Regions from separate parts of the Pseudaeromonas sp. HNCC25DJ180 genome, predicted to be linked through region 2. Evidence: predicted binding sites of a transcription regulator. Region 2 holds the regulator's gene; the other holds the start of a gene.
What was found. Region 2 encodes sigma-54, which starts transcription at its own class of promoters, with help from an activator protein. Its sites were predicted from a motif close to TGGCACNGTTTTNGCTT; they were not measured.
Positions count from the first base shown of each region.

Region 1 (9,024 bases), 120 kb from region 2:
TGGATCTGTTGGCCAATCGCATTCCGCCGGGAGTGGATGAGGCCGCTTATGTGAAGGCGGGGTTCCTGGCTGCCGTGGCCAAGGGTGAAGCTCACTCTGCCGTGGTTAGTGCCGAACAGGCGGTCGAACTGTTGGGCACCATGCAGGGCGGCTACAACATTCAGCCGCTCATCGACCTGCTGGATGATGCCAAGCTGGCCCCCATTGCCACCAAGGCGCTCTCCCATACCCTGCTGCTGTTTGACTCCTTTCACGATGTGCAAGAGAAGCTCAAGGCCGGTAACGCCTATGCCAAGCAGGTGATGGACGCCTGGGCCAATGCCGAGTGGTATCTCTCCCGTCCCAAGCTGGCCGAGAAGATCTCTTTGACCGTCTTCAAGGTGAGTGGCGAAACCAACACCGACGATCTCTCGCCGGCCCAGGATGCCTGGTCACGCCCGGATATCCCGTTGCACGCCCTGGCTATGCTGAAAAACAGCCGTCCTGGCATCGAAGCCGATCAGGAAGGGGCGGTTGGTCCCATCAAGACCCTGGATGCCTTGAAGGCCAAGGGTTTCCCGCTGGTCTATGTGGGGGATGTGGTCGGTACCGGCTCCTCGCGCAAGTCGGCCACCAACTCAGTGCTCTGGTTCATGGGTGACGATATCCCCAATGTGCCCAACAAGCGTGCCGGTGGTTTCGTGCTGGGTGGCAAGATTGCCCCCATCTTCTTCAACACCATGGAAGATGCCGGTGCCCTGCCCATCGAGCTGGATGTCAGCAAGATGAATACCGGCGATGTCATCGACATCTATGTCTACGAAGGCAAGGTGACCCGTCATGGCAGCGACGAGGTGATCGCCACCTTCACCCTCAAGACAGAGGTGTTGCTGGATGAAGTGCGTGCCGGTGGCCGTATTCCGCTCATCGTCGGCCGAGGTCTCACCGACAAGGCGCGCGAAGCCCTGGGCTTGCCCTTCTCTACCGTATTTAACCGTCCGCAGCCGGTGGCCGATACCGGCAAGGGCTACACGCTAGCCCAGAAGATGGTGGGCAAGGCGTGTGGCGCGGTGGGTATCCGCCCAGGTACCTACTGTGAGCCCAAGATGACCACGGTCGGCTCTCAGGACACCACGGGTCCCATGACCCGCGATGAGTTGAAGGATCTGGCCTGCCTCGGCTTCTCTGCCGATCTGGTGATGCAATCCTTCTGTCACACCGCCGCCTATCCCAAGCCGGTGGATGTGCAGACTCACCATACCCTGCCCGATTTCATCATGAACCGTGGCGGTGTGGCTCTGCGTCCTGGTGATGGTGTCATCCACAGCTGGCTCAACCGCATGCTGTTGCCGGATACAGTCGGTACCGGTGGTGACTCCCACACCCGTTTCCCCATCGGTGTCTCCTTCCCAGCGGGCTCAGGTCTGGTGGCCTTTGCCGCTGCCACTGGCGTCATGCCGCTGGATATGCCGGAATCGGTACTGGTGCGCTTCAAGGGCTCCATGCAGCCTGGCATCACGCTGCGGGATCTGGTCCATGCCATACCCTATCAGGCCATCCAGATGGGGCTGCTCACCGTCGAGAAAGCGGGCAAGAAGAACATCTTCTCCGGCCGCATCCTGGAGATCGAAGGGCTGCCAGAGCTCAAAGTCGAGCAGGCATTCGAGCTGGCCGATGCCAGTGCCGAACGCTCTGCCGCAGGTTGTACCATCAAGCTGGATGAGGCACCGATCGCCGAGTACCTGAAGTCCAACATCGTGATGCTCAAGTGGATGCTTTCCGAAGGGTATGGCGATGTGCGTACCATAGAGCGCCGCATCCAGGGCATGGAAGCCTGGCTGGCCAAGCCTGAGCTGATGAGTGCCGATGCCGACGCCGAGTATGCCGCCATCATCGAGATCGATCTGGACAGCATCAAGGAGCCCATCCTCTGTGCGCCGAATGATCCGGACGATGCCCGTCTGCTCTCCAGCGTGGCAGGTGCCAAGATCGATGAGGTCTTCATTGGTTCCTGCATGACCAATATCGGCCACTTCCGTGCCGCCGGTAAGCTGCTCAACCAGTTCAAGGGACAGCTGGCGACCCGTCTGTGGATCGCGCCGCCGACCAAGATGGACCGGGATCAGCTCACCGAAGAGGGGTACTACGGCATCTTCGGTCGCGTCGGTGCCCGCATCGAGATCCCGGGTTGTTCACTCTGCATGGGTAACCAGGCCCGTGTTGGCGACAACACCACGGTCGTCTCCACCTCGACCCGTAACTTCCCGAACCGTCTGGGGCAGGGCGCCAATGTCTATCTGGCCTCCGCCGAACTCTCGGCCGTGGCGGCGATCCTGGGTCGCATTCCCAGCGTTGAGGAGTATCAGGGGTATGCCCGCGAGCTGGAAACGCTGGCGGCCGATGTCTATCGCTATCTGAACTTCAACGAGATTGCCAGCTACACCGACAAGGCTGAAAAGGTGATACTGCAGGTTCAGGCCTGATAGTTCCCTGCAGAGCACAACGGGGCGAGACTAGAGTCTCGCCCCGTTTTTTATGGGTCTTTAGGTCTAGAATGAAGAGTAAGAGTACCGGCATATTTTAGGGGTAATGCTATGGACTATGAATTTATCCGGGAGCCTGATGGGCGTTTGAAGGCCTATCTCTCCATGGGGCATGAGGCTGTGGGTCACTGGCTCAATGATGAGATGGGTAGCCAGCTATCACTGATGCAGGAGGTATTGGCCGATATCGATGCCTTACAACGGGGTGAGCAGGAGACTATTTCTCGCCATGGCGCCGTCTACAGCCTGCATCTGAGCGATGAGGAGGCCGAGGTGGCGGCCAATGTGGTGCAATTTGAGTTTGCCGATGATCTTGAGCCGGACATGGCCTACTACGATGATGAGCAGATGGCGGGGTGTGGCTTGGAGGATTTCCAACGGTTGTTATTGGCTTGGCACGATTTTGTGCGTGCCGAACAGGCGTAAACGGTGGGGGGTGTCGGGAGTATAGCTATGCACCATTTTGGCGCCCTTCCTGGTGACAAGTTATCGAGTGTTGCACCATAAAGAACGAGTCATGGTCTCTTCTTTTCAACTTATTTAGTTAACGCATTGATATTAAATGACTTTAACATTATGGCACAGACATTGAATTAGATAGTCAAACCCAATATCAACCAGGGAGTGGGAGACAAGGTATGAAGCTTATCAGTGCAATCATCAAACCCTTCAAGCTGGATGACGTTCGTGAGGCTGTAGCGGCCCTGGGCGTTGACGGCATGACGGTATCAGAAGTGAAGGGCTTTGGCCGCCAGAAGGGTCACACCGAACTCTACCGTGGTGCCGAGTATCAGGTTGATTTCCTGCCCAAGGTCAAGCTGGAGATCGCCACCGCCACCGAGAACGTGGAAAGCATCATCGAAGCCATCTGCAAGGCGGCTTATACCGGCAAGATCGGTGATGGTAAGATCTTTGTGTACGATCTGGCCCACGTGGTGCGGATCCGTACCGGTGAAGTGGATGGCGAAGCCATCTGATCACCCCAGGGTGTTCACCCCGATAGGATAGCCCCTGTCATTTCATTATCTGTTCATCTGTATTTGAGGCCCATTGGGTCTCTTTTTTTTATTTGGCTTGAAGAAGTAAATGCGAATAACTATCATTGCCTTGGTGGGTTTTTTCTGTGGCGATGGAGAGTGCATATGAGTTGGCGTCATCTGGTGAGTTTTACCCTGTTGTTGGGCTTTCAGGCGCAGGCGGCTGAGGAGATCAATGTCTATTCGGCACGTCAGGCGCATTTGATTGAACCTATAGTGCAGCAATTTACCCAGCAAAGCGGTATCAAGGTCAATCTGGTCTATGCCGAAGATGGCCTGGTTGAGCGACTCAAGCGCGAAGGGCGGTTAACACCCGCCGATCTGGTTTTGACTGTGGATATCAGTCGCCTGATGGAGCTGGTAGATGGCGATCTGGTACAGCCAGTGTCAAGCCCCGTACTGGAACAGGCGATCCCCGCCCAGTATCGTGATGAGCAAGGTCGCTGGTTTGCCCTCACCACCCGGGTTCGCAACATCTATAGCAGCAAGGAGCGTGTGGGGCAGCTTGGGGCCATTCGTTACGAAGATCTGGCCGATGCCAAGTACAAGGGGCGTATCTGCACCCGCAGCGGCAAGCATCCCTACAATGTGGCACTGGTCGCTTCTCTGTTGGCTCATCAGGGCGAGGCCAAAACCCGTCAATGGCTGGAGGGCGTCAAGGCCAACCTGGCTCGCAAACCGCAGGGCAATGACAGGGATCAGGTGAAGGCGATCAAGGAGGGGATCTGCGATCTGTCGTTGGGTAACAGTTACTACTACGGCAACATGCTCGAGGATGCGACCCAGAAGAGTTGGGCTGAGGCTGTCTATCTCAATTTCCCCAATCAGGCGGATAGAGGGGTGCACGTCAATGTCAGTGGCGTCGTGATGACCAAGCATGCCAAGCACCCAGCTGCCGCGCAACGGTTGATGGAGTATCTGGCCGGAGATCAGGCCCAGCGTCTCTATGCCGAGCTCAATAAGGAGTATCCGGTCAAGCCTGGCGTTGCCTGGTCGCCTCTGGTCACCTCCTGGGGCCAATTCCGGGCCGATAGCCTCTCTCTTTCCGAGATCGCCAAGCATAGGCGTCAGGCGTTGACCCTGCTGGATGAGGTGAAATTCGATCTCTAACACTCTAGCTAAAGCAGTTTAAGGGGCGAGCGAGCAGTATGAGAGCCTCACTCTGGATAGTAAGCAGCAGGGGTATCGCCCTGCTGCTCTGTTTACCCATAATGGCCTTGTTGGTGGAGGCCTGCCTGTCATCCACGGATCTGCTGGCTCATCTGTGGGCAACAGTACTACCTACTTATCTGCTCAATTCCATCGGGCTGGTGTGTGGCACGCTATTGCTCTGCCTCCTGCTGGGGGCGCCAGCGGGCTGGTTGATGGCGCGCTGTCAGCTACCCGGGCAACGCTGGCTCAATTGGGCGCTGGTCTTACCCTTGGCCATGCCGGGTTACCTGGTTGCCTATGTCTATACCGATCTGCTCGATTATGCCGGCTGGGCACAGGTGAGTCTGCGTCAGCTCTTTGGCTGGCAGCAGCCCGGTGACTACTATTTTCCGGCTATCCGCTCCCTGGGGGGCGCCGTGGTCGTCTTGTCCCTGGTGCTCTATCCCTATGTCTACCTGTTGTCCCGAGCCGGATTTGGCGAGCTGGCGCCACAGCTTATCGAGAGTGCCCGCATGCAGGGCTATGGTCGCTGGCGTCGCTGGTGGCATCTGGAACTTCCTCTGGTGCGTCCCGCCATTGCCGTGGGGCTCTCTTTAGTCGCCATGGAGACGCTGGCCGACTTTGGTACGGTCGCCTATTTTGCCGTGCCAACCCTGACCACGGCGGTCAATGATGTGTGGCTGGGTTACGGTGATCTGGGGGCGGCCGCCCAGATCTCGCTGGGGCTACTGGCGTGTGTCTTGCTGATCTTGCTGATGGAACGCGTGAGTCGAGGTCGGCAGCAGCGTTATCAACGGCAGAGTCTGCTGCAGCCTGGCACCGCGCAGGTGCTGGGGCCGATTGCGCGCGTGGTCGCCGTGGGTTATCTGTTGATGCTGATCCTGCTGGGTTTTCTACTCCCCTGTATGGTGCTGCTGCACTATGCCGGGCAAGTCTGGGGCGGCGCCTGGCCCCCCGGTTTATGGGATGCCAGCCTCAATAGCTTGATGGTGGCGGGATGGGCGGCGCTGGTGGCCAGCATGCTGGCGCTCCTGATCCTCTTTGCCCAACGCCTGAACCCGAGATTGGCCTGGCCAAGGCAGTGGGCTGGAATGGGTTACGCCATGCCCGGTACCGTCCTGGCTATAGGGATCCTGATCCCCCTCACCGCCACGGATTTCGCTCTTAACGACCTGCTCGCCAGCTTGGGGTTGGCTGAGCCCGGGCTTATCTTGACGGGCTCCCTGTTTGCGCTGATCACTGCCTATGTGGTGCGTTTTATCGCCATGGCTCTGGGGGCGATCGAAAGCAGTTATGGTCGCATCTCGCCATCTCTGGATATGGCCAGCCGCACACTGGGCCATGCCCCAGGCAGCCTGTTATGGCGAGTTCATCTGCCGTTGTTGCGGCGGGGGGCCTTGACCGGGGCCCTGCTCATCTTCATTGAGGCCATGAAGGAGTTGCCAGCCGCATTGATGCTGCGCCCATTTAACTATGAAACCCTGGCCACGCTGGTTTATCAGTACGTTAAAACGGAGCAGTTGGCTGAGGGCGCGTGGCCTGCCCTGCTGATCGTGCTGGTTGGTCTTTTACCCTTGCTGTTTATGAATCACTACCTTGGGGAGCGGAAATCATGAGTGCCTTGAAAATCGATGATCTTCATTGCCAGCACCAGCAGCAGGCTGTCTTGTCCGGGGTGTCATTAACCGTGGAAGAGAACGAGATCCTCTGTCTACTGGGCGCCAGTGGGGGTGGCAAGACCACGTTGCTGCGGGCCATAGCAGGCTTGATGCCGGTATCGCGAGGCGCACTCTGGCTTCGTGGGCGACAGGTGGAAGGGGGCGGCATCAGCGCACCGGCCGAGCAGCGTGAGACAGGGTTTATTTTCCAGGACTATGCGCTGTTTCCTCATCTGACGGTGGAGCAGAATCTGGCGTTTGCGCTGCGTCCACTCCGGCTCGCCGTGGCGCAGCAGAGGCAACGCATCCAGGAGATGCTGAGTATGGTCTCTTTGGATGGCCTGGCTCAGCGTTATCCTCATGAGCTGTCAGGCGGGCAGCAGCAGCGGGTGGCGATCGCCCGGGCGCTGGTGTGCCGTCCGCAACTCCTGCTGCTGGATGAGCCCTTCTCCAATATCGACGCCCAGGTGCGCTGGACCCTGATCCGCGAGATCCGCACCTTGCTCAAGAGCCTGAATATGGCGGCAGTCTTTGTCACGCACAGCAAGGAGGAGGCGTTTGCCTTTGCGGATCGCCTGGCCTTACTGGAGAAGGGGCGGGTGGTGCAGATCGGTACCCCGAAACAGCTCTATCATCAACCGGCGAGTCCTTATGTGGCCGAGTTTCTTGGGCAGGGCAACCTGGTGCCTTGTGACTGGTTGGCCGCGGGGCATCTGGCCTCTGCCTTGGGGGATATTCGGGTAGCGGGTGATCCTGCTGCTTGCCCGGAACCCTTGCTCTTTGTGCGCCCGCAGTTACTGGCCGTGTCACAGGGTGGGCCGGGGGCGCTGCTGGAGCAGCAGTTTCTCGGTAGCCATGTGCGCTGTCTTATCGATTGGTACGGGGAGCGGTATGAGGCCTGGCATCATGAGTGGCTCACTGAGCCAGAGCAGGGTGTATCGCTGGCGTTGCGTCCTCATGCGCCTGTGCTCTTTTCCCGCTCACACTGGCAGCAGTCCAGGGTGATAGCGTGATACTCCTTGCAGATAAATGGCTTATAGTGAAGCCATGACGTTCTGAAAAGGAGATCGCAACATGTTCCACCCGCAACCGGGTATCTGTGCCGAGCCCAATCTGCATGCCAGCTATTTGATGTTTGACATAGAGCCGCAATCCGAGTCTGTGGTCAGGTCCGCCCTGGCTCAATTCCCTGCGCTCTGTAGCGAGTTGGCGCTCGCTTTTCCCGATGCTCAGTTCACTGGTGTGGTAGCCATCGGGGTCGAGTGCTGGCCGCGCCTGTATGGGGCGGCTCCTGCCGAGCTGCAGCCCTTTCCCACCTTCGGTGCCGAGGGGCAGCAGGCCCCTGCCACGCCCTTTGATCTCTTCTTTCAACTGCGTGGCGATAGAGTAGATCTGCTCCATTTGGCTGGGCAGCGGTTGATGGCTCTGCTAGCGGGGGCTGTGGTGTTGCGCGAAGAGGTCAAGGGCTTCCGCTTTCTCGACTCACGGGATCTCACCGGTTTTGTCGATGGTACCGAGAATCCACAAGGGGAGCACAGGGCCGAGGTGGCCTTGGTAGCCGAAGGGCCGTTTGCCGGGGGCAGCTATCTGCATCTGCAGCGTTTTGTCCACAACATGGCCCAGTGGCAGCGATTGTCACTGCAGGAGCAGGAGGACACTATCGGCCGTACCAAGGTGGAAAATATCGAGTATGCCTCGGTGGCCAAGCCCCTCACCAGCCATATCAAGCGGGTCAATATCAAGGATAGCCAGGGCCGGGGCAAGGAGATCTTGCGTCAATCCATGCCCTGGGGAACCTTGGAGCAGCAGGGGCTCTTCTTCTTGAGTTTCTGCCATACGCCAAGCCACTTCGTCGATATGCTCAGGAGCATGTATGAGGGGGATGGCGCGGGTCATTTCGACCACCTGTTACGGCATACGCGAGCGGTAACTGGCGCCGCCTTCTTCGCGCCTGCCATCGAGTTTTTGCAGCAGCAAGGGCGATAAGCTCTTCGTTGCGGTCATAAAAAAAGCCAGTCGGTTGCCCCGACTGGCTTTTTTTGTCGATAGGTCACGGGGTTAGCCCTGATGTTCAAACAGCTCCAGCACCGAATCGTACAGTTCATCGATATCGGTTTCGGCTGTGGGGGTGATGAAGATGGTGTCATCACCGGCTATGGTGCCGAGTATCCCCTCAGCCTTGCCAAGTGAGTCCAGCATGCGGGCAATGAGCTGGGCCGCTCCTGGACTGGTGTGGATCACCAGCAGGAAGCCATTATGGTCCACATCCAGCACCAGATTCTTCAGCGGGCTGTTGATGGTCGGCACGCCCAGCTCCACCGGCAGGCAGTAGACCATATCCATCTTGGCATTGCGGGTGCGCACGGCGCCAAACCGGCTCAACATCCGTGAGACCTTGGATTGGTTGATATTCTCGTAGCCCATTTCGTGCAGGGCGGTGACAATTTCCGCTTGGGAACCGAAGCGTTCCTCGCGCAGCAGGGCCTTGAAGGCCTTGATCAGTTGTTCCTGTTTTTCGCCGGGCTTCATAGCCAACTAATATTTTGTGTGAAGGGTTTTTAATTTTGCATCCATATGCCTATATTTTCAAGGAATAGCGGAAAACACTGCATATCCATTCACAAATCTCTTGCATTGACTCAGGTGCTGACTAGA
Region 1 covers NZ_JBVAYF010000001.1:361,825-370,848, reverse strand. Annotated here, with positions in the region: gene acnB (bifunctional aconitate hydratase 2/2-methylisocitrate dehydratase) at 1-2,462, shown strand, start outside; gene ACZYTD_RS01725 (YacL family protein) at 2,574-2,948, shown strand; gene ACZYTD_RS01720 (P-II family nitrogen regulator) at 3,161-3,499, shown strand; gene ACZYTD_RS01715 (Fe(3+) ABC transporter substrate-binding protein) at 3,665-4,669, shown strand; gene ACZYTD_RS01710 (ABC transporter permease) at 4,708-6,327, shown strand; gene ACZYTD_RS01705 (ABC transporter ATP-binding protein) at 6,324-7,382, shown strand; gene ACZYTD_RS01700 (Dyp-type peroxidase) at 7,444-8,355, shown strand; gene argR (transcriptional regulator ArgR) at 8,428-8,898, opposite strand.
Region 1: the regulator sigma-54 is predicted to act here: its motif matches at 3,100-3,116, upstream of ACZYTD_RS01720 (P-II family nitrogen regulator).

Region 2 (9,024 bases):
GAACGGCCACTGACGACTATGAGTTTCATAGGCTGCTCAAGGGGTGATCATCAGTTGGTAGAGGGCATCGTCATCGGCGGCTTGCCGCAGTTGACGACAGAAGGTTTTGTCATTGAGCTTGCTGGCGATGAGGGAGAGGGTCTTGAGATGGATCTTGCACTCGCTCTCGGGCACCAACAGGGCAAAGAGGATATCGACCGGTTGATTGTCGATGGCATCAAAGGCGATGGGTTGTTCCAGGGTGAGAAACACTGCGGTCAGCGGGTGACCGTCGGGGATGCGACCATGAGGTATGGCAATGGCACCGCCTATACCTGTGCTGCCCATCTTCTCGCGGGCCAGCAGGCGCTCGAAAAGATCCTGCTCATCGAGACCCAGGCGGCGAGCGGCCAGCTCGCTGATGAGCTCGATGGCGCGCTTCTTACTAGAGCAAGGGACCGCACCATGGGTGCAGTCCCTGCTGAGAAAGTCCTGAATTAGCATGCTTATTTGCTGTTTAACTTTTCTTTATGCTTGATGATCTGGCGATCCAGCTTGTCGATCAGAGCGTCGATAGCGGCGTACATATCTTCATGCTGGGAGTTAGCGAAGATCTCACCGCCATTGACGTTGAGTTTGGCTTCGGCGATCTGGTTGAGCTTCTCAACTGTCAGAATAACTTGAACATTATTGATCTGTTCGAAGTGACGCTCCAGTTTGGCAAATTTGCTATTTACGAAGTCACGCAGCGGGTCGGTGATTTCAATATGATGACCTGACAGGTTAATTTGCATAACGTCTTCCTTTTTGTTGGTCTACAGCAGGCGTTTGCGCTGACTGGACGGGGGTATAGAGAGAGACTCACGATATTTCGCGATAGTCCGTCTGGCTACCATAATACCTTGTTCTGTAAGCAAATCCGCGATCTTGCTATCGCTTAAGGGTTTTGCCGTATTTTCCGCTGCGACCAGTTTCTTGATCAAGGCCCGGATCGCGGTGGATGAGCACTCCCCTCCATTATCAGTATTGACGTGACTGGAGAAAAAGTATTTAAGTTCGAAAATTCCTCTGGGGGTATGCATGAATTTTTGTGTGGTTACCCGGGATATGGTGGATTCATGCATTTCCACCGACTCGGCCACATCGTTCAGTACCATGGGCTTCATCGCCTCTTCACCATACTCGAAGAAGTCTTGTTGCTGTTGCACTATGCAGGTGGCTACTTTGAGCAGGGTCTCGTTACGGCTCTCCAGACTCTTGATGAACCACTTGGCCTCCTGCAAGTGTGAGCGAATAAACTGGCTGTCGCTGCTGTTGCGGGCATGGCGGGCCATGGCGGCGTAAGTTTCGTTGATGCGGATCTTGGGCATGGCATCCGGGTTGAGTTCGACCATCCATTTACCGTGCTTCTTGCTGACGGCCACATCGGGAATGACATATTGGGAGTCACTCTGGATGACGCTGTTACCCGGGCGAGGTTCCAGGTTGAGGATGATATCCAGCGCCTCTTTCAGATCCCCCTCCTTGAGTTGCATCTTGCGCGCCAGGTTGCGGTAGTCGCGGCTGCCCAGCAGATCCATGTGCTCCTGCAGCATAACCTTGGCTTCGGCGAGCCAGGGTGTGGTTGGGGCGTATTGGCCCAGCTGAATGAGTAGACACTCCTGCACGCTGCGGGCCGCGACCCCGATAGGATCGAAGTGCTGGATGCGCTTGAGCACGGCTTCCACTTCATCCAGATCGACTTCTCTATCGTCGGCCTGCACCGCCTGCAGTATGTCGTCCAGCTCTGTGGTCAGATAGCCGGACTCATCTATGCCATCTATGATAGAGAGGGCGATGGCCTGGTCCAGCTCGCTGAACGGGGTCAGGTGCATCTGCCAGAGCAGATAGTCCTGCAGGGTTTCTGTGGTCTCCCCCTGATAGATGGAGTCATCGTCACTGGAGGGCAGGCCACTGGGTTGATTGGCTCCGGCGGTATAGACCTCATCCCAGGTGGTATCCATGGGCAGCTCATCGGGCATATTATCCTGATTGAGTGCCTCGCCTGTGTCCATCTGGCTCTCATCGTGTTCGTTGTCATGCTCAGCGTCATGCTCCTCCGACACTTGAGGCGCGTCCAGGTTGTCACTCTCCTCCTGCTCCAGCAGCGGATTGGCATCCAGCGCTTGCTGGATCTCCTGCTGTAGCTCCAGGGTGGAGAGTTGCAACAAGCGGATGGCCTGCTGAAGTTGTGGCGTCATGGCCAGCGATTGGCCCAGTCGCAACTGTAGAGTCGGTTTCATCGACGTTGGTGTGTCCTTATGCTGTACTTGTGAATAATCAGTCTCAGCATCAATTGCTAGAGGGTGAATCCTTCGCCCAGGTAGACCTGTTTCACTTGTTCATTGTGCAAAACTTCGTCGGGAGTGCCTTCGGCAATCAGTTGACCATGACTGACGATATAGGCTTTCTCACAGACATCCAAGGTTTCCCGTACATTATGATCGGTAATTAATACCCCAAGCCCGCGATCCCGTAAATGCTCAATGATGCGTTTGATGTCGATGACCGAGATGGGATCCACACCGGCAAAGGGTTCATCCAGCAGAATAAATCTGGGCTCGGCAGCCAGGGCTCTGGCGATTTCTACCCGTCGTCGCTCGCCACCGGAGAGACTCATGCCAAGGTTCTTGCGGATATGGGTAATGTGAAATTCTTCGAGAAGGGACTCCATCTTATCCAAGCGCTCAGCCTTGCTGAGGTTCTGGCCAACCTCAAGTACGCCCATCAGATTCTCCTCCACCGTCAGTCGACGGAAGATGGAGGCCTCCTGGGGGAGATAGCCGATGCCGTTGCGGGCCCGTTCATGCATGGGCAGCGTCGTGATGTCCATGTCATCTATGGTGACGCTGCCGCCATCCTGGGGTACCAGGCCCACTATCATGTAAAATGAGGTGGTCTTACCGGCGCCGTTGGGGCCGAGTAGACCCACGACCTGGCCTGTCTCTACCTGCAGGCTGACATCACTGACTACCTTGCGGCTCTTGTAGCTTTTTTGCAGGTGCTGGGCATTGAGCAGGCTCATCTATTATTTACCCCCCTTGCTGTTCTGCTGCTGCACCTGCTCGGGTAGGAACACTGTCTTCACCCGGGAGCCCTTCTTGGCACTTTCGGCCATCATCTGTTGCTTTTCGATGTCATAGCGGATGAGGTCGCCATTAACTTGGCTATCTTCTTGTTTCAGCTCGGCATTATTCGTCAGCACCACCAGTTTTTCTTTGAGCTTGTAGCTTAGTTGATCCGCTTTGGCATTGACTGGCTTGCCATTATCCAGCACCTGGAAGAAGGTGGCGGGCTTGCCGTAGGCGATCATCTCCTCGGCCCCCTGCTCGCCATGGCGAATGACCTCTACCTTGTCGGCGGTGATCTTGATGGTGCCTTGGGTGATGATGACGTCATCGAGGAAGGTGATCTTGTTGGAGGCGAGCTCAGCCTGCTGGCGCAGTGAGTCTACATAGATCTTTTCTTTATAGTCTGACTGCTTGGCCTGTACAGCAAAGGCGCATAGCAGCAGACAACAGAGCAACTTAATGGGGTGGGTTGTAATAGACGGCATGGCTGTTACCCAGTAATTGATAAATTTTTTGCTTCAGCTGGCCTTTGAAGCCAACCCCTTGATTGTGAAAACCCGGGCCCTCCATCTCAACCTTGAGATTGGTCCGAACCTGCTGGCTGCCTAGGTCCATCTCCAGATATTCGGTGCGGATCTGTGTCACGGCACTATCAGGCTGTAGATTATCTATCTTCACCTGTTCACGCAGGATGGCATTGTCATCCTTATTCAGCACCCCTTTTTGGCCCGTGATGCGCCAATCAGGGCGGCCCTGGGCATCATTGACTGTGATGACAGGCTGTTCCAGCTCGGTCATCTCCAGCTGGTCGTAGTGTTCGGCATACTTGGCCTGGAGCCGCTGTTTGAGTTGCCCCTGTTGATCATAGTGCAGGGTCGTCAACTGGCGTGCAGTAAAATTGGGTTGAAAGATGGCACGGGTATGACCATCCAGCTCATCCTGACTCGGATCAAACCAGCGCCACAGTACCAAGGCGCAGATAAACAGCAGCAGTATGCCCAGATTCTGTCGGTTCATATCGAGGCTCCGCTGGCCGACTCCAGATGCCCCTGGGCCTGCAGCAGCAGATCGCACACCTCGCGGACCGCTCCCTCTCCCCCCTTGAGCGTGGTGACCCATCTGGCGGCTCGCCGCACCAGTGGATGGGCATCGGCGACTGCCACCCCCACGGCGCAGTGACGGATCACGGGGATGTCGATGACATCGTCACCTATATAGGCGGCTTGAGCTGCCGTGAGACCCAGCTTGTCCAGCAGATCCTGGAAGGCGGGCAGTTTATCGCCCTGGCCTTGATAGACATGCTCAATCCCCAGGCTCTGCATACGATCGGCCACGATACGCGATGAGCGCCCTGTGATGACTGCCACTTCGATACCGATATCCCGGATGGCTTTGAGACCAAAACCATCCTTGGTGTGGAAGGTCTTGAGCTCTTCGCCGTTATTGCCCAAGTAGATGCGGCCATCGGAGAGGACGCCATCCACATCGCAGACCAGCAGCCGAATTTCGCCTGCGGCAGTGTAGAGCTCGCTGGAGATGGGGCCATATAGGGTTTCGACCATGGTTAGACTACTCCAGCCTTGAGTACATCGTGCATGTTGAAGGCTCCCAGTGGTCGATTGTTGTCATCGACCACGACCAAGCCGTTGATCTTGCGCGTTTGCATCAGTTGCACCGCCTCGGCGGCCAGCATATCGGGAGGCACGGTAATGCAACCGACATGAATGACTTGCGAGATGGGAGTATGGTGAATATCCAGCTGTTGATCCAGGATGCGTCGCAGATCCCCATCGGTGAAGATGCCGAGCAGAGTACCATCCCCATTGATCACGGTTGTCATGCCTAGTCCCTTACGGCTCATCTCAAGCAGAGCCTGACTGATAGTGGCATCTCGGGGCACGGCGGGTAGCAGCTCACCACTATGCATCAGATCCCTGTTGCGCAGCAGCAGCTTGCGGCCTAAGGCCCCACCAGGATGAGAGAGGGCAAAGTCATCTGCGGTGAAGCCGCGGGCTTCCAGTAGGGCGACAGCCAGAGCATCGCCCATTACCAGCGTGGCCGTGGTGCTGGAGGTAGGCGCCAGCCCCAATGGGCAGGCCTCCTGGGGGGTCTGGATACACAGATGCACGTTGGATTCGCGAGCCATGGTGGAGTGGGGGTTGCCCGTCATGCAGATCAGTGGGTTGCCCCAGCGTTTGAGCACAGGTAGCAAGGCTATGATTTCATTACTCTCGCCCGAGTTGGAGATGGCGATCACCACATCTTGCGGGCTGACCATGCCCAGATCCCCATGGCTGGCCTCACCAGGGTGTACGAAGAAGGCCGGGGTGCCGGTGCTCGCCAGGGTGGCGGCGATCTTGCGGGCTATGTGCCCGGATTTACCCATGCCCATGACCACCACCTTACCCTGGCAGGCTAGCAAGCGCTGGCAGGCGTGGACGAAGTTGTCATTGATGAATTCACGCAACCCCTGCAGGGCGGCAATCTCAATATCCAGAACGCGATTGGCGCTCTGGCGATAATCAAACTGTGCTGACATTAACGCGGACTCCGCAACCGTTACCTGGCGATTATATGGGAGTCGGGCGACAGATGCGAATTGAGGGGGGCAGCCTGGCCTAAACAAAAACTCAACCAGATCGGGTTAAGGGCCGGTTAAGGTTGCGAGAATGATCACGCTCCCTATACTATGCGCGATAATCGACCGAATAGTGGAGCTCCATTTGAGTGATGATTTAATCCAGGTCTCCGATCTGAGTTTCAGCCACGGTGATAGACTCCTGTATGACAACGTCAGTCTGACCATACCCCGTGGCAAGATCACGGCCTTCATGGGGCCCAGTGGCATTGGTAAAACCACCCTGTTGCGGTTGATTGGCGGCCAGATCCGTCCCGATCATGGGCAGATTCTGTTTGATGGTCAGAATGTTCCGGCGCTATCCCGCAGGGAGCTTTATACCCTGCGCAAACGTATGAGCATGCTGTTCCAGAGTGGGGCCCTGTTTACCGGTCTGAATGTCTTCGATAACGTGGCCTTTCCTCTGCGTGAACATACCGCCTTACCCGAGGAGCTGATCCGCACCCTGGTGCTGATGAAGCTGGAGTGTGTCGGTCTGCGTGGCGCCGCTCAGTTGATGCCCTCCGAACTCTCTGGCGGCATGGCGCGTCGGGCGGCCCTGGCGCGCGCCATTGCCCTGGATCCAGAACTTATCATGTATGATGAGCCCTTTACTGGTCAGGATCCCATCACCATGGCGGTCTTGGTCAAGCTCATCAGTCAGCTCAACAAGACGCTGGGCATTACCTCGGTCATCGTCTCTCACGATGTAGCCGAAGTATTGAGTATTGCCGATTACGTCTATCTCATCGCCAACCGCAAGGTGGTAGCTCATGGTACGCCGACTCAGCTGCGTGACGAAGCCAACCCCGAGGTGGCGCAATTTGTTCAGGGTCTGCCGGATGGCCCTGTGCCATTTCATTACCCGGCCAACGATTATCTGCAGGATCTCTAGATGTTGGTGGAGCGTATTTCTCAATTAGGCCGTCGTGGCATGAAAAACCTGCTGGCGATAGGGCGTGCCACCATAATGCTGTATCACGCCTTGGTGGGGCGGCCCGAGCCACGTAAACATTTTCCCTTGTTGGTGCAGCAACTCTATGTGGTGGGGGTGCAGTCGGTACTCATCATCCTGGTTTCGGGCCTGTTTATTGGCATGGTACTGGGGTTGCAGGGTTATAACGTGCTGGTGGAGTATGGTGCGGAAAGTAGCCTGGGGCCGTTAGTCTCCCTCTCGTTACTGCGTGAGCTGGGCCCGGTCGTGGCGGCTCTGCTCTTTGCCGGGCGCGCGGGTTCGGCCCTGACAGCCGAAATTGGTTTGATGAAGGCCACCGAGCAGCTCTCCAGCCTGGAGATGATGGCCATAGATCCACTGCGTCGCATTGTCTCGCCTCGTTTTTGGGCCGGAATCATCAGCTTGCCGCTGTTGGCGCTGATGTTCAGTCTGGTTGGCATCTATGGTGGCAAGCTGGTGGGTGTGGACTGGCTGGGGGCCGATGAAGGTTCATTCTGGTCCGGGATGCAGGCCGCCGTGGATTTGAATGAAGATGTGGTGCAAGGCTTTATCAAGAGTCTGATGTTTGCCCTGGTGGTTACCTGGATTGCGCTGTTCAATGGCTATGATGCCAAGCCTACGGCGGCGGGCATCTCCCAGGCGACAACGCGCACTGTAGTACACTCCTCCCTGGCTGTGCTGGGGCTCGATTTTGTTTTGACTGCTGTCATGTTTGGATGAAAAGAATGAAATTCAGCAAAGTAGAGTTCACCGTCGGTTGCTTCATGTTGGCGGGTGTCCTGGCGGGTATATTGCTGGCCTTCAAGGTGGCTGGATTTACCTTTGAGGCCCAGAGCGATAGCTACACCCTCTATGCCCGATTCGATAACATAGGGGGTCTCAAGGTGCGCTCACCGGTGAAGATCGGTGGCGTGGTGGTGGGCCGGGTGGCGGACATCAGCCTGGATACGAAAAATTTTGCGCCTGTGGTGCAACTGCAGGTGCAGAAGCGTTACGACCAACTGGCCAGTACCTCTACCGCCTCGATTCTTACGTCAGGGTTGCTGGGGGAGCAGTATGTGGGGCTGACGCCTGGGTTTATGGATGAAGAGATGGGGACGACTATTCTGAAATCCGGTGACCGGATTGAAGACACTAAGTCCGCACTCGTATTGGAGGACTTGATCGGCAAGTTCCTCTATAGCCAAAGTAATAAATGAGGTAGCGCTCCATGCTGAAAAAGATGTTATCGGTTTGCTCCCTGTTGTTGACCCTGGTCATGGGTTGCCAGGCTGCGGCTTACCCAGCCGATCCTTATGCCCTGGTCACCGAGGCGGCCAATAAGACCTTCGGCCGTCTGAATAAGGACCAGGCGCGCATCCGCGCCGAACCGGACTACCTGCGCCAAGTCATCCGCGAAGAGCTGATGCCCTATGTGGATAATAAATTTGCCTCCTTCAAGGTGATTGGCAGCAATATCAAGGAGACGACGCCAGAGCAGCGTGATCGTTTCACCGCCGCCTTCACCGATTACATAATTGCCACTTATGCCGATGCGCTGGCCAAGTATGACAATCAGACCATCAAGGTAGAGCCGGCCAAGCCGCTCAATGGCGACAAGATTGTTTCCGTGAATGTGGCCGTGACTACCCCGGGTAAACCCGACATCAGCGTGGTCTTCAAGCTGCGGCAAAATAGCAAAACCGGTGAATGGAAGGCCTTTGACATGGTGGCCGAGAATGTTAGCCTGCTCGCCTCCAAGCAGTCCGAACTGGGTGGCATGATCCGCGACAAGGGGATTGATGCCGTCAGCCAGATGCTGGAGGAACACAACAAAAAACCCCTCACCGGGGCGAAGAAGTCATGATCCTCCAGGGTGCCATCGATACCCGGCAGGTAACGCTCTGGTGGCTGGAGCGCGAGGCGCTGTTTGCTGAGCCAGAGCTCATGCTCCATGAGGTCAGCTCGGTGGATTCAGCCGGCTTGGCGTTTCTGGTCAAGTGGGCCAAGGCCCAGCAGCAGCTGGGTGGGCGCCTGCGTCTGCTGGGGGTTCCGCAACAGTTGCAACGGTTGCTCACCCTGTATGGGGTTGATGGTCTGTTTGAACTGGAAGCCACTTCATTTTCCGAGATGAGAAAAGATGCAACCAACTGAGATTGAGAGTATCCTGCGGGCCGCCTTGCCGCTGGATGAGATCTACGCCAAGGGTGATGATGGCAGTCACTTCCAAGTGATTGTGGTCGGTGCGCTGTTTGACGGCATGAGCCGGGTCAAGAAGCAGCAAACCGTCTATGCCCCCCTGATGGAGCACATTGCCTCCAATGCCATCCATGCATTGAGCATCAAGGCTTTCACTCCCGATGAGTGGAAGCGCGAAAAGAAAT
Region 2 covers NZ_JBVAYF010000001.1:246,191-255,214, reverse strand. Annotated here, with positions in the region: gene rapZ (RNase adapter RapZ) at 1-29, opposite strand, end outside; gene ptsN (PTS IIA-like nitrogen regulatory protein PtsN) at 37-483, opposite strand; gene hpf (ribosome hibernation promoting factor) at 486-773, opposite strand; gene ACZYTD_RS01190 (RNA polymerase factor sigma-54) at 795-2,261, opposite strand; gene lptB (LPS export ABC transporter ATP-binding protein) at 2,318-3,043, opposite strand; gene lptA (lipopolysaccharide transport periplasmic protein LptA) at 3,047-3,574, opposite strand; gene lptC (LPS export ABC transporter periplasmic protein LptC) at 3,546-4,106, opposite strand; gene kdsC (3-deoxy-manno-octulosonate-8-phosphatase KdsC) at 4,103-4,651, opposite strand; gene kdsD (arabinose-5-phosphate isomerase KdsD) at 4,654-5,628, opposite strand; gene mlaF (phospholipid ABC transporter ATP-binding protein MlaF) at 5,813-6,601, shown strand; gene mlaE (lipid asymmetry maintenance ABC transporter permease subunit MlaE) at 6,602-7,381, shown strand; gene mlaD (outer membrane lipid asymmetry maintenance protein MlaD) at 7,387-7,860, shown strand; gene mlaC (phospholipid-binding protein MlaC) at 7,872-8,507, shown strand; gene ACZYTD_RS01140 (STAS domain-containing protein) at 8,504-8,794, shown strand; gene ibaG (BolA family iron metabolism protein IbaG) at 8,781-9,024, shown strand, end outside.